Regions from separate parts of the Clostridium sp. MF28 genome, predicted to be linked through region 2. Evidence: riboswitches for the same ligand, from Rfam matches in the RefSeq annotation. Region 2 holds a riboswitch; the other holds the start of a gene.
What was found. A riboswitch is a leader RNA that binds a small molecule or an ion and turns the genes downstream of it on or off. The one in region 2 is predicted to bind glycine.
Positions count from the first base shown of each region.

Region 1: linked by a shared signal. The riboswitch ahead of AXY43_RS00765 (trimeric intracellular cation channel family protein) and the one ahead of AXY43_RS08180 (amino acid permease) in region 2 are both predicted to bind glycine.

Region 1 is NZ_CP014331.1:185,227-193,342, reverse strand. Features, by position in the region: gene AXY43_RS00770 (ATP-dependent metallopeptidase FtsH/Yme1/Tma family protein) at 1-1,693, shown strand, start outside; glycine riboswitch at 1,744-1,830, shown strand; gene AXY43_RS00765 (trimeric intracellular cation channel family protein) at 1,980-2,582, shown strand; gene AXY43_RS00760 (hypothetical protein) at 2,750-3,352, shown strand; gene AXY43_RS00755 (bifunctional diguanylate cyclase/phosphodiesterase) at 3,450-5,915, opposite strand; gene AXY43_RS00750 (3D domain-containing protein) at 6,436-7,011, opposite strand; gene AXY43_RS00745 (Cof-type HAD-IIB family hydrolase) at 7,351-8,116, opposite strand, start outside.
Region 2 is NZ_CP014331.1:1,815,966-1,824,081, reverse strand. Features, by position in the region: gene mgrA (L-glyceraldehyde 3-phosphate reductase) at 290-1,285, shown strand; gene AXY43_RS08185 (MerR family transcriptional regulator) at 1,400-1,825, shown strand; glycine riboswitch at 2,429-2,516, shown strand; gene AXY43_RS08180 (amino acid permease) at 2,656-4,050, shown strand; gene AXY43_RS27780 (hypothetical protein) at 4,243-4,419, opposite strand; gene AXY43_RS08175 (DUF2167 domain-containing protein) at 4,750-5,670, shown strand; gene AXY43_RS08170 (H-type small acid-soluble spore protein) at 6,505-6,693, opposite strand; gene AXY43_RS08165 (FAD-dependent oxidoreductase) at 6,932-8,116, shown strand, end outside.

The DNA.
Region 1 (8,116 bases), 1.6 Mb from region 2:
AGCTATCCTGTCTCTTATAGTAATGGTAGTAACATCAATAAATTCAAAGGTAGTTAATAAAGGTTATTCTTATTTTACTGAAGATCTTAATTCTAATAAAATATCAACTGTAATAGTTGATACTTCTCCTAAAATGACTGTAATACTAAATAGCGGTGATAAATACTCTACAGATAATCCGCATACTGATACTTTAAAAGAAAAGCTATTACTAAATGGAATAGAAGTTAAGGACGAGACCACTCCCCCTATTTCAAAAACTATTCCTTCTGGAATTTTAGGATTATCACTTTTTGCAATAGTTGCGATGCTTGTATATAAATCAAAAGGTGGCGTTTCTTCTGTAACATCGATGGAAATGCAAGATTTTAGCAAAGATAAGAAAGCAGCCCTAAATTTTGATGCTGTAGCTGGAAATGAAGAAGCTAAAGAAAGTTTAATGGATGTTGTAGATTTTCTTAAGAACCCAGAAAAGTATCAAAAGTATGGTGCTAGAATGCCAAAGGGCGTTATTCTTTACGGTGATCCAGGTACAGGTAAGACATTACTTGCAAAAGCAGTTGCAGGTGAAGCGGGAGTTCCATTTTATGCGCTCAGTGGTTCTGATTTTGTCCAAGTATATGTTGGAGTTGGTGCTGCAAGAGTAAGAAATTTATTTAAGAAAGCAAAATCTCAAGGAAAAGCTGTAATATTTATTGACGAGATCGATGCTATAGGTAAAGCAAGAGGTAATGGAAAAAACGGATCTAGTAACGATGAAAAAGATCAAACATTAAATGCGCTTTTAACTGAAATGTCTGGATTTGGACAAGAAGAAGGAATTGTAGTAATTGCAGCTACAAATAGACTTGATATGTTGGACAAAGCTCTTCTTAGACCAGGAAGGTTTGATAGACATATAGAAGTTGCATTGCCAGATGTTAATGCAAGAGAAAAGATCTTATCTCTTCATTTAAAGAACAAACCACATGAAAATATTGATATTAAAGATATAGCTAAAAAAACAGTATATTTTTCTGGTGCAAAGCTAGAAAGTTTAGTTAATGAAAGTGCTATATTAGCAGCCAAAGACAACAGTGATTATATAACTTATGACCATATAGAAAACGCATATTCTATAACTTTAGCTGGCCACGAAAAAAAAGAAAGAAGTTATCTTAAAGAAGAAGATAAACTTCTTACTGCATATCATGAGGCAGGGCATGGATTAGTTAATATGCTATTACTTCCACAGGATAAAGTTTCTAAAATAACAATTATACCGACAACAAAAGGTGCTGGAGGTTATACATTATCTATTCCTGAAGATACCAATTACCACAGAATAGATTATTTGAAAAATAAAATTAAAGTTTCACTAGGTGGTAGAGCTGCAGAAGAAATAATTTTTGGTAAAGATAAAATTTCTACTGGAGCGCATGGAGATATATCTCAAACTACTGATATTGCTTTAAAAATGGTTACTGAGTATGGTATGGGAGAAACCTTAGGGCTTATAAATCTATCAAGTGTAGGTCCTTTATATAGTAGTTATGGAAATCCTGTTATTGAAGAATGTAAAAATATTGTTAACGATCTATACAATGAAACACTGAAACTTTTAAATAAAAATAGAGCTTCTCTTGATAAGATTGCTATAGAATTATTAGAAAAAGAAACTTTACACGAAGATGAATTGAATAAATTAGTTTGACATGCTATTAAAACTAATTTATAATATTTCTGATTAATTATAGTAATCGTGTGACGAATTTGGGAGATGCTACAAGCAATGTAGAGCCGAAGGTGAAATCGCAACAAACTCTCAGGCAAAAGGACCGAATTCTGACGAAACTCTGGAAAGTCTTATGACACCCAAGAAGCAATCTTTTTAGTTAACTATTAAAAGAGAATCTTTCAGGTAAAATAACAGAGGCGAATTGTTTATGCAATTCGTCTATTTTTATGCATAAAATTTAATTGAAAGAGGTGTTTGATTTATGAATGATATTAATATATTGGAGTATCTAGGCATATTTGCATTTGCAGCATCTGGGGCTCATGTTGCAATTGAGGAAAAATTCGACTTATTCGGTATATATATTCTCGCTACTGTCACAGCTATGGGAGGAGGAGTTCTCCGTGATATTGTAACGGATGTTGGAATTCCATTATTTTTTGAAAACTATACAACTATTCCTTTTATCATTTTAGGTGCAACAATTCCTGTTATACTTCGTGGAAAACTAAAATATAATAATATGTTTGTGATAATAGATGCAATAGGGCTTTCAGCTTTTTCTGTCTCTTCTGGAATTAAAGCTCTTGAAAGTGGCTATAATTTAATGCTATTTCTATTTGCTACAAGCATTACTGGGGTTGGTGGAGGCGTACTTAGAGATATAATTACCAATAGAAAGCCTGAAATTTTTAAAACTGATGTTTACTGCATTGCATGTATCCTTGGTTCAATTTTACTGTGGTTTCTATATCCTCTTTTAGGAACTCATGTATCCCAGCATATATCATTAATCGTTATTTTTTCAATCAGAATGATTTGTTATATAAAAAAAATAAATCTTCCTGTAATTCATAAGAATTAATTATAGAAAGGCCTCCTACTAGAGTAAATTAATATAAAAGCAGTTTACTCTAGGACAAGCCTATTCCTAAATGCACATATTTTTATATAAAAAAGGAAAAGATATCATTAGATTTAGACTCCCTATAAATATTTATAAGTATATACATTAAAAAGGGGTTGATTTTAATGATTAACAAAAGCAGTAAAATTGGCGTAATATTAGCAATATTACTTGAAATATTAATTATTATTACGGCTATTAGGACCGCCTCATCAAATCCGTGGAGTTATCTACTTTTTTTACTCTGGGATGCTATAAGCATATTTATTCCTTTTATCGTTCTTAAAGTTGCTAATTCTAACAAAATAACCCTTCCATCTAGTTTTTTATCAGCATCAATAATATTTATATTTGCTACTTTATATCTAGGAGAAACTTTAAAGTTCTATAGTATGTTCTGGTGGTGGGATTTATTTCTTCATGGTATATTTGGTGTATATGGGGTTATAATTGGAGTACATCTTTTACAGGGAATTATAGAAAAAACTAAAAATACAACCAAGGAAAAATTTTCTAAATTCACCTTAATATTTGCCTTTTGTTTCACAATTGCAATAGGTACCATCTGGGAGATATATGAATTCTTAGCAGATTATTTTTTTAAAACTGATATGACAAATGGAAGTCTTGAAGATACTGCAACCGATCTTATGATAAAGATTACATGTGCCTTTATTACATGCTTAATATATTATTTTTCTAAATTAAAAAAGGCAAATAATGTTTAACAACTTAATAAGTTCATTAAACATTATTTCCCCAACTACAAAAAGTATTATTAATTATTATTAAGTCAATCATTCTTAAATATAGGGTGCCTGAAAATCACCCTATATTTTCTTTTGGTTCTGAAAAATAATATCCCTGAGAATAATCTACATTCAAATCTTTTATTTTATTATATATTTCTTCTTCAGATACAAATTCTGCAATAGTTTCTATCCCTAACTCTTTTGCAAATAATACTATAGTCTTTGTAACAATTTCTGCTGACTTATCTTTATGAACATTTTTAATAATTGATCCATCAATCTTTATATAATCTACATTTAGCTTCATAAGATAGTTAAAATTTGAATAACCAGTTCCAAAATCATCAATTGCAATTTTTGATCCATATTTTTTTACTTCTTTTATAAATTCAGTAACTTCATTAAAATTTTCAATACCTTCCGATTCAACTATTTCAAATACAATCTTCTCAGGGTTTCGTACCTTCTTTAATTTTTTTATGATTAGGGCTCTAATTTCGCTGTTCATTATATCCTGAAGAAGAAGATTTATAGATATTTCATAATTAGTTTTATTTAAAACTTCAAAAGTTTTTTCTAGCATTATTATCGTTAGTTCTTTATATAATCCAGCTTTTTTTGCTATATCCAAGAAAAAATATGGAGATATAACTTTTCCGTTTTCATCAATCATACGAATTAAAGCCTCGCATTTCTCAATTGTCTTTAAACTATTATTAACTATTGGTTGAAAAAATGGAACTATTCTATTTTCAGCTATAGCATCTTTAATTTTTTTAGTCCATATTATATTTTCCTTGATTCCCTCATATATGTTAAGATCTTCCCTATATATTTGAAATAATTCTTTATTTTTTTTTGCATAATTTAAAGCCATTTCTGCTTTCTCAAATAATAATTCTTCTTCTAACGCAACTCCCATTACAATTGTTAAGAAAATCTTACCTTCTTCGTAAACGAAACATTGATTGTTTATTTCATTTTGTAAAAATTGTATTCTTGCAATGAACTCTTCTTTTGCTATATCACTACTTGCTATAGCAAATATATCTGAATTCACTCTGTAAGAATTTAATTTATTCTCATTACAGTAACAACTAATTAACTTAGAAATATCCTTCAATACCTTATCGCCTATTGTATTTCCATAAAAATCATTTATATCATTAAAGGACCTTATATCAACAATTGTAAGTTTAGTGTATTTTTCTACACACAAGTCATTAATTAGTTTATTTCTATTTTCTAAACCCGTCAACTTGTCCGTATAATATTGTTTTTCTAACTCATCTGTTTTTTCTTTTATTTTTTCCTCTAATTTTATATTTAATTGATTTAATTCTTCCCCAGTATTCTTTATCAGGTTGTATAATGCTGAATCCTCCTCATTAAAATAAGAGTATTCATCATCAATTTCTGATATAATTTTAATTCTTGCATTGACATCTTCTGAAAGTACTAATACGGTCATTGTTTCAGTGTAAAACATATTTTTATTATTAACATTATTAAATTCACCAAAGGTATAAAAACCACCTACAGATAAATCTTTAAACGGTATTATTTCCTTTGCATTTACTTTCTTAAATATATTTTTTCTTGAATCACATGAATATATTAATAAACTCTCACATGGGCACCTTGTAATCTCGCTATACATTTCCTTTGCACTTTGCAAAATCTCTCTTAAGTCACCAAAACCAATCCTTATTTTTTCACCAATATCCAGCTTTGTAGATACAAGCGCTTCTTCTGCATTTATGAATTTTAATATGTGAGCACTAAAATATCTGTTATTTCTTTTTACCATTAATGGGAACTTATTTCCCATACGTAGAATTTGATCATTATTGTTAGTACCTAAATACTTGTTATAAAATTCTTTTACTGATATAGTTCCTATCTTTTTTACTATGTTATCTTCTACCAATGTTATCTCGTGTTCTTTCCCTATAGGTATGCAATTAAAACTACTTCCGTTATTTACATTTAAAAATTCACCTTTTAATGCAACTGCAGCTACTGCGTTTTTTTCTACTCCCTCTTCTGTAAAAACATATGTTTCATACGCCGGATCGCTCTTCCCAGCAATTCCACCAGCTACCAGAACATGATCATTTACAGAATTTATCCCATTTAAAAGTTCCTCGCCCATAATGCTTGAATCGCCAAAAGATATTATTGCCTTCGTATCTGTACTAATTAGACAATTAGCTATTTTCACACCTTTACTAAAATCAGATATATTATCCTTAACTAAGATGGATTTAATTATGGTTTTCTCAAAAACACTTATGGAGATTATGCACTCCCGTTCAAATATATCTCCATTTAGTATTTCACCTGACGACGTAGCCCCAACTATTTTGCATTGAGGAATTAATAATTTTAAATTTCTTATTACTTCATTTATAAACTCTTTATTGCATATCCCAGAAAACACCTGTACTAATATATTATTATATTTCATTATGTCATTGCTATTTACATATAATTGTAAAGTTTTAAAGTCCCTATATTTAACATTATAGGTTTTCATAATTCACCTCAATAATCTGATATTAGATTTTTATACACATATATTCAATTATACCATTTAACGAGGTCTTATTCATTATTTTTCTACATAATTTAGCAGAATTTTCGTTTTGAATCATAAAAGTTAATACAACAATATTACATTTATTTATAATATTAAATAATTTGAGAAAGTTAGTCTTATTAAGATTATATTATTAGTATACTATGTACTATTAAATATTACATTATGCTTCCATTAACATATCCTTATAATATACAAAATTTATTATAAAACAAAAAGATATAAGCGAACATTCCACCTATATCTAAATTAATACATAGCAAATTCACTCTAAGCTTGTAATAATAAAATCATTATTATATTTTTTCTAAAAGTTCCTAAGGGTTTCATCCAATTGAATATTAACAATATTACATATAATTTTATAAATATTTAAATTGAAAGATGTAACTTCCCTTAGGATATTTGTGTAAATAAAATCACCGATATTAAAGTAATTTTAAATTTATACTTATTCTTATTCTAATAGATATATAGTAGTAGTTTTTCTACCAAATTGTTTAGCCTCTTCATATGACGGGACCCAAACATCTATTACATAAGTGCCATCTTTTTTTACCTTAATTGCTCCACCTCTATCTTCAACATCAAACATGCCATCAGGCTTATAATTTTCCAACTCCGGAATATACATCTTGCTTCCAAGCGGTATATTAGATGGGGCCGCAATAACACCTATTCTTGTTGTTGTCTGCATTGCTGTTTGTGACTTCCATTTTCCCGAACATCTAGGATCATCACTATATGCAGTTAATTCTGCTTTAATAGGTTTACCTATTTGCTTTTGATTTTTTACCGATGATGTATTTACTGAATCTGATGAACCTTCATCTGATTTCTCTACTGATTCTGCATATTTATCAGTATCGGCACTTTCTTTTTTGAGATTAAAGTCTTCTTTATAGCTACCTGTAACAATTCTATTTATTTGAATATTTTTAGTTTGCTGATCTAAAAAGTTTGTTTCAAATCCTAGCAAACATACTCCTAGAAATATACAAGTTTTTATAACATTTATTTTTAATTTAATCAAATTACCACTCCTTGTGTTTTATTTGTGACCTAATAATATTCTAGGTTACTTTCCCCACCGATATGGTATTGCCCTATTATAGGATAAGAATGTATCAAACACAAAAGTAATTTTTGTTACATATAGATATAATTTTCATAATTGCATATGAAAAGGTTATATATGTTGTATTCTCGCATATTTCTTGGTAATATAGGCAGCAAATAATATTTGAAAAATTTTAATTTTAGTATTCTTTAGGTTCATTAAATAAATCATATGATTTTTTAGATTAGTATAAATAATAATAAAATTTACTAAAATAGACCTGCATTTTAATAAATAAAATGCAGGTCTATTTTAGTAGATAAATCGCTCTATTCCTAAAGCTACTCCATCATTTTGTACAGTATCAGTTACTTCCTTAGCGTGTTCTTTAACGTAATCCTCGGCATTCCCCATAGCAATTCCGCATCCTACTGTAGACAACATTTCTATATCATTCTTACCATCTCCAAAGGCATAGCTATTTTCTATTGGAATATCTAAAAAGTCCAATACTCTTAATATTCCAGTTGCCTTTGTATTTGATTTTGAATATAGTTCAAAAGATTTTTCCTCTATATTATGAATATAATCGTAATCATCATTCGCTAAATTCAAGCAATAATCCATTCCACTTTTATCATTATATAACATCTCAATTTTGTACGTCTCTACTTTTTCTAGATCATATTCAGATTGGAAATATTTTTTAGATATACTAAAAGAATCATAGAAAGAATGTAGTTTTTTATATTCATCTTTAATGTATGAATATGTTTCTCCTTGCAAAATATATTGAATATTACGCTGCTCAAAATTATACACTAATTCTTTTATGGAATCCCTTTTAAGACATTCTTTATATATACATTTTTCCTTAACTTTTACATATGCCCCATTGGTAAGGACAAAGCCATCAAATCCAAAATTATACAAAGACTCATTTAAAAAGGCATATGGTCTGCCCGTTGCAATAAATACATAATCTCCATTTGCTTGAAGTGAGCGAATTGTTTCTTTTACTCTAGGCCTAATATCTGTTATTCCATTTAAACAGTCCATTAAAGTTCCATCTATGTCA
Region 2 (8,116 bases):
GTTTATGGTAGTCCTGGTTTAGGTAGTTTGTTTTTGCATAATATATTTTAAACAATCTAAAAATCATTAAGTGAATAAGTAAATTCTTGATCTTTGATAATTTCTGAAAATACAAGGCTTAAATCCTTTTGTCAAAAAAAGCAGTGCGAGACTAAAGTCATTAATAACGAATTTACTCTTGCAATCAAGAAGTTAGTTTTTCATTTTACAAAAATCTAAAAATGTAATATTGACTTAAAGTTAACTTTAAGTGTTAAAGTAAAGTTATAAAAACAAAGGAGTTGAGAGAATGAAATATCAAGCATCAAAAAATAGATATAATGAGATGAAGTATAGTAAATGTGGGGAAAGTGGTTTAAAGCTTCCTATGATATCCTTTGGCCTTTGGCATAATTTTGGAAGTAATGCAGATTATAATAACATGAAAGAATTATGCTTTACTGCTTTTGATAATGGAATAACTCATTTTGATTTAGCAAATAACTATGGGCCAGTTCCAGGAAGTGCAGAAGAAAATTTTGGACGTATTTTAAGAGAGGAATTAGCATTATATCGTGATGAATTATTAATTAGCACAAAAGCAGGTTATAAGATGTGGGAAGGGCCTTATGGAGACTTTGGAAGCCGTAAATATATATTAGCGAGTTTGGATCAGAGCTTAAAGCGCATGGGATTGGAATATGTAGATATATTCTATCACCATCGAATGGATCCTGATACTCCATTAGAAGAATCTATGATGGCTCTTGATACAGCTGTAAAAAGTGGAAAAGCACTTTATGCAGGAATTTCAAATTATAATGGAGAGACAATGGAAAAGGCAGCTGCGATTTTAAATGAATTAAAATGTCCATTTGTAATTAATCAAAATAGATATTCTATATTTGATAGAACTATTGAAAATAATGGACTTAAAAGAGCAGCAAAAGAAAATGGAAAAGGAATTATAGCGTTTAGTCCATTGGCCCAAGGGACATTAACAGATAAGTATTTAAATGGAATTCCAGACGATAGTCGAATGAAGGTAGATGGAAGATTCTTAAAGCAAGATATATTGACAGAGAAGAAGTTAGAGCAAATTAGGAGATTAAACAACATTGCTTTAAATAGAGGGCAAACTCTTGCTCAAATGGCGCTTAGCTGGGTACTAAAAGATTCAGAAGTAACAAGTGTACTTATTGGAGCATCAAAACCGTCTCAAATTATTGAAAATGTGGGAATAGTTCATAATATTGGATTCACAGATGAAGAGCTAAGGATGATTGATGAAATAAGTGCCAACTAGGCTAGGGATAAAAAATCGAGTTTTATGTATACATTTTCTTTTTCTTTCTATTCTAAAAATAGTAATTTTGGCGTATAATGTATCTTAGAAATTTCTAGTATAAGGAGAGAGACTATGAAATATTCTATACAAGAAGCAGCTAGAATTACAGGACTAACAGCATCTACCTTAAGATATTATGAATCTGAAGGATTATTGCCTAATATTAAAAGGGCTGAAAATAGACATAGATATTATGATGAGTCAAATCTAGAGTGGATAGCAGTAATTAATTGTCTAAAGAACACGAATATGCCCATTGAGCAGATAAAAGAATTCGTTGCTTTAAATAGCCAAGGTGATGGTACATTATATAAAAGGTTGGAGTTAATATTAAAGCACAGGGAAAATGTTCAAAAAAAGATAGATGAATTAAATAAATACATGGAACATATTAATTACAAGGTTGACTATTTCACCATGGCGTGTGAATTAGGGACTGAAAAGGAGCTTAAAAAAGAGCGATATCCAAATCATTTCTATATAGAAGAAGATGAATAATGAGAGTTAAGAAAAAATATTTAGTGATACATAAAATATCAAATTAGCGTTTATATAAGTGAAAATATTTAAAAAGTTTAGTATTTTTTTATACTAGACTTTTTGTTATATAATTTCTAAATTCAATGGAAAATAAAAATTGATTTTGTGTAGTTAGTTATATAAAAATAGTAGAATTTAAGGTGATCATCAATATGAAATATAAACTAAATGTATGCAAATAGATTGATAAGAAACGGAGAGTAAGGGTAGTGAAATCTTATTAAGAAACAAGAAGCTCTTATGTATCGAAAATAAAAAAGCGTATTTCAGAAAGAAGCAGCAACAAAGGAATTGATGGATAAAATAATAAAAAAGCAAATGGGTAAATAATTAGGAACTCTAGAAATAGGGTTCTTTTTGTGGCTGTTTTAAAATTATGATAAAAATACTTAAGAATTCTGATTAAAATGAAAAAAATGTTGCAACTTTATTAAAAATGTATTACTATATAACAGTAAAATCTAAAAGTTCAGATGAAGATAGCGGGAGAGTAATGGCTATGGTCATTCACCGAAGAAGTAAATCTTTCAGGTACCTATTTAATTAGAGATGACCGCTATTGGATGAAACCTTGGAGAGACTCGAAAAGAGCACCGAAGGAGAAAGCTGTAAAGGCGAAACTCTCAGGTAAAAGGACAGGGGACAGATAACATATCTTATCAAAGTAATATATTATAGATTACTTCATTTAGATCTTATCTATTCCCATTTATATCTCAAATCACAAAATATTTAGATTAGTAAAGGGCTTTTTAGTACATGCCTTTTAACTAAGATGGAGGGATAAAATGGATCAATTAAAATCAGAAAATCAAAACTTATCAAGAGGACTAAAAAATCGTCATGTCCAATTACTCGCAATTGGAGGAGCAATCGGTACTGGATTATTCCTTGGTTCAGGAAGGTCTATTCACTTAGCGGGACCATCTATATTGTTTGCGTATATGATAACAGGAATAATTTGTTTTTTTATTATGCGTGCCCTTGGGGAATTATTACTTTCTAATTTAAACTATCATTCATTTGTAGACTTTGTATATGATTATTTAGGAGAGAGAGCAGCATTTATTACTGGATGGACCTACTGGTTCTGTTGGATTTCACTTGCGATGGCAGATGTAACTGCTGCAGGTCTTTATATACAATACTGGTTCCCGAATGTAGCTCAATGGGTTCCAAGTCTTATAATTCTTATAGTTTTATTGATTATGAACCTTACAGCAGTAAAGTTATTCGGCGAAATGGAGTTCTGGTTTGCTTTAATTAAAGTTGTTGCAATTTTAGCGCTAATTATAATCGGTATATTTATGGTTATTAAAGGATTTTCTACAGATGCTGGCGCAGCTAGCTTCACAAATCTTTGGAGTCATGGAGGATTGTTCCCGAAGGGTGCAACTGGATTTATTCTTTCATTCCAAATGGTTGTATTTGCTTTTACCGGAATCGAGTTAGTAGGACTTACGGCTGGTGAAACAGAAGATCCAGAACGAGTTATTCCAAGGGCTATTAATAATATTCCAATTAGAATTATTATTTTCTATGTTGGAGCACTATTTATTATTATGAGCATATATCCATGGACTTCAATTAATCCAGATAAAAGTCCATTTGTACAAGTGTTTTCAGCAGTAGGAATTGCAGCGGCAGCGAGTATTGTAAATTTCGTTGTATTAACATCAGCTGCTTCTGCATGTAACAGCGGTATTTTTAGCACAAGCCGTATGGTTTACTCTCTTGCAAAAGAAGGTAATGCACCAGAGTCAATGAATAAATTAACGTCTAATCAAGTACCTGCTAATGCTACAATCTTCTCAGCAATTATTATCTTGATTTCAGTTATTTTAAATTATATTATGCCAGAAGGAGTATTTGTTCTAATTACAAGTATATCAACATTTTGTTTTATCTTTATTTGGGCAATTATTGTTGTTTGCCATTTGAAATATCGTAAAACTAATCCAGAACTTGCAGCTTCGAACAAATTCAAGATGCCACTTTACCCAATGATGAATTATATAATTCTAGCGTTTTTAGCTTTTGTTATAATTACATTAGCATTTAATAATGAAACTCGTGTGGCTCTATTTGTAACGCCAGTATGGTTTATTATGCTTTGGTTGATCCATAAGGGGATTAAATCAAAAGCGGAAACAAAAGAAGTTGTTAAAAGAAATTTAGCATAAGATTTTAACACTCAAATAACTCTGTTAAATGATTGTAGATTTTGATGTGATGAATGTTTTTAATACGTATGCTCACATTTTTAAAGTATGAATTTAAGAAATATTTAAGATAAAAGATAATAAACCACTTTATTCTAGATTAATCAGAATAAAGTGGTTTATTATATTGTTAACAATATATCTAAGTATTAATTAGTCTTGATACTGAGATAATTGTTGGCATGCAGAATTAAGAGAATTTATTGCTTGTTGAATTTTATTTTTATTATCTTGTTTTTCTGCAGAGCTAAGAGCTTGTTGTAATGAGCTAATAGTATCTTTGCATGAAGATACGCTTTGATCAACATATTGTTTAGCTTTTCCTGGCATATTTAGCACCTCCTATATAAATCATTCAAAGTTAGTATGAGCATAACTTAATTAAATATACGAAATTAAGAGAAGGAATTTGTATTGTAAATATTGGATATTTTGATTATGTAATACAAAGGGGAATAGTTTTTTATTAATCTTAAGCTGCTTCTAAAATATAAACTTTAGTTATTAAGAGTAATCTGAATTATCTTAGCGTATTCAGTTATATAATTTTTATATTATTTAGAACTGAAAAAGTATAAAAAAGTATACAAAAGTATAATATACAACACATGAAAATAACTTTAGAATAATAAATGTAACTTAATACATAGGGGGATAAAAATGTTAAAAAGTATATTAAGAACATTAGCCGCTTTAACTATATTTACTATTATTCCAGTTATTTCATATGCTAATGATTCAACAAATGCATCGGAAATAAATTGGATTGAAGGGCCAAAGAATGTTGATGTAGGAACTGACTTAGCAAAGTTAGATTTGCCTAGTGAATACGTTTTTGCGAATGGAAAAGATGCAAAGGAATTAATGAAAGAAATGGATAATTCAGTTACCGGCATGGAACAGGGAATAGTTTTATCAAAAGATAATAATGAAAATTGGTATGTTTTATTTGAATTTGATAATATGGGATATGTCAAAGACAATGATGCAGGAAAAATAAATGCTGATCAGTTATTGTCCGATATAAAAAATGGAACTGAAGAGGATAATAAGGAAAGAATGAAGAATGGAAAATCTACATTAGATATAATTGGATGGGATGAAAAACCACATTATGATCCAAATACCAATAATTTAGTATGGTCAGTATTATGTAATAGTAGTGGCGAACAGATAGTTAATTATAATGTAAGAGTTTTAGGGCGTGGTGGAGTGACTGAAGTCACACTGGTTGCAAGTAAGGACGAAATGTTGGCGGTTAAACCTAAACTGGAAAATATTCTTAAGAATTATGCTTATAAAGAAGGAAAAAGATACTCAGATTACATGAAAGGCGATAAGGTAGCAGAAGCAGGATTAGCAGCACTAATTGTTGGAGGCACAGCATCTAAGATAGGTTTGCTTGCTAAAATACTAATAATATTTAAGAAGGTATGGATATTTGTTTTGGCTGCTATAGGAGGTCTATTTGGTAAAGTAATAAAGGTATTTAAGAAAAAGCCATATAGATATGATGAAACTGAATTGAATTCAAATAAAATTGTATTTAAAGAAAATTCTGAGGCAGATATAAAAAGCTGATATATTTTTTAAAATAATTTGTATGAGCTTTATTAGTTGCAAATATTCCAATATAAACTAAAGGTACATGTGAAAGCTTACTAAAAGCAACTTCCTCACATGTACATTTTTGTTGTATATGGAAAAAATTTATTGTAGTTATTCAGAATATAAATAAGGATTTGTTATAGGAAATGAGTAGAAATAAAAGCCATAAGTAAATTTATGTAAATTCACTTATGGCCATTAAATAAAGAATATAGCAGTATAACTCACACTAATATAGATAACTTAGTATCTAATTATAATCTTTCGACCATAATTAAACAGTGCAATACCTATATTAATATTTTGTTCGACTAAATAAGATACTTACACGACCATATATAATCTTTTGACTATATATGATTATTACACCACCAAATATAATCTTAGCTTGACTTTATAAGATAAGTTGGAATCCTATTATAATAAAATTAATCTACTATAATAAAACTTTTCCTAACCATATAAAATCTCATCTAATGTTAATACAAGTCTTTTGACTTGTATTAACATTCTGATAAACAAATATATTGTTTTTGAACATATTTGTTTGCTTAACTGTTATATCATTTATGATATTAGCATATCCTAAAGGAAGTATTTGATACTATGAAATTCATGGTAGTGCTATATAAATTTTCATTGATAAAATAATTAACTAGTAATTTTAAAAAAATTTCTAGTGATATAGTGATTAGTTAAAAGTTTTTGGGTGCAATATGTAGACTTAATGACTACAAAATTGTAGTCATTAAGAATTGAAATTTAAATGTAAAATTATAAGGCGTTTTTATAATTTTATATTTAATACTATTTTTTATTATGTTCTTGTAAACTAGTTAAAGGCACTTCGCGTGAATTTTTTGGATTTTTAAAAAAATGGATATTAGCAGTTTCTGTATTAGTATTTACGCTTTCGATGTAAATTGGAGTTCCATTAAGTGTTACATTTGCCATTACTGATGATGAAACAATTTCCTGTGCTCTTTCTTTATCCATAATAAATCTCTCCTTTATGATTTTATGATTAGCTATATATTTGACATGGGAAAATTATAATATTCAATAAAAAATAAAAGTTCACAGTTTCTTAACAAGTTTTAATAAATTTTATTTTTACATCAAAAGATTGTGTGAAAAAATATTTTATTAGATAAAATACGCTTATTATAAAAAATATAATATGGTATTATGGGAGTAGATGAAATAATTAGTAGAAAAGTAGAAGGTGATAGACTTGATAGATTTTGATTATAGAGGATTAACGGGAGATATCATTACAAAAGAGGAATTTAGTTATGAAGAAGAACGAAAAGCTTGGAATAGGGCTATAGAAAAATATCCATTAGCAATTGTATATTGCCATACTAATGATGATATCATCAATGCAATAACTTGGGCCAAATTGCATTCAGTAGAAATTAGAATAAGGTCAGGCAGACATCACTATGAGGGATATTCAACAGGAAATGATGTTTTGGTTATTGATATTAGCAAAATGAATGCAATTAGTGTAGATGAAGAAATAGGAGTAGTAAAGATACAAGGCGGAGTTAGGAATAGGGAACTTTACGAGGTTTTGGGAGAACTGGGCTATCCATTTCCAGGAGGAGGATGTCCAACAGTTGGAGTTTCGGGACTAACTTTAGGTGGCGGATGGGGTTATTCAAATAGATTGCTTGGATTAGCATCTGATAACTTACTTGAAATTGAATTGATAGACTATAAGGGGGAAAGAATAGTTGCTACAGATAAATCTAATACAGACTTGTTTTGGGCTTTAAGAGGTGCTGGTGGAGGAAATTTTGGAGTAGTTACTAGCATGATATTTAAACTTCCTGAAAAAATTAAGATGGCGACTTTAATAGATATCGATTATATAGGTGCTGATGATCATGAGATATTAGATATATTTGAGATTTGGACACATTTATATATGAATTTAGATAAAAGAGTTAATTTAAAGATGGGGATATATAATTCAGAAATAAAAGGAAGAGGAGTCAGAATTGCAGGAATAGTATATGGTTCCAGAGAAGAGGCAGAAGTAATTTTAGGCGACTTTAAGAATATTTCTAAAAAGGGAGTATTTGATTTTAACTATATTTCAGTTTTAGATGTAAATAGAAGGATTCAAGATGGTCATCCTCCATATGAAAAATATAAATCAGCAGGAAGATTCGTATATAAGGATTATAGTAGAAGTGAAATGAAAAAAATTATAGAACTTGTTGAAGAGAGGGCTAAAGGTGCAGTATATGCAGCTGTTTCCCTATATGGATTAGGTGGAGCAATTATGGAAAAAGATAAAAATGATACAGCTTTTTACTATAGAGATGCGAAATTTATAATGGGGTTTCAATCTGTTTGGGAAGAGGCTGAGTATGCGCCTATGAATATAGAATGGGTTAAAGAAAAGCTT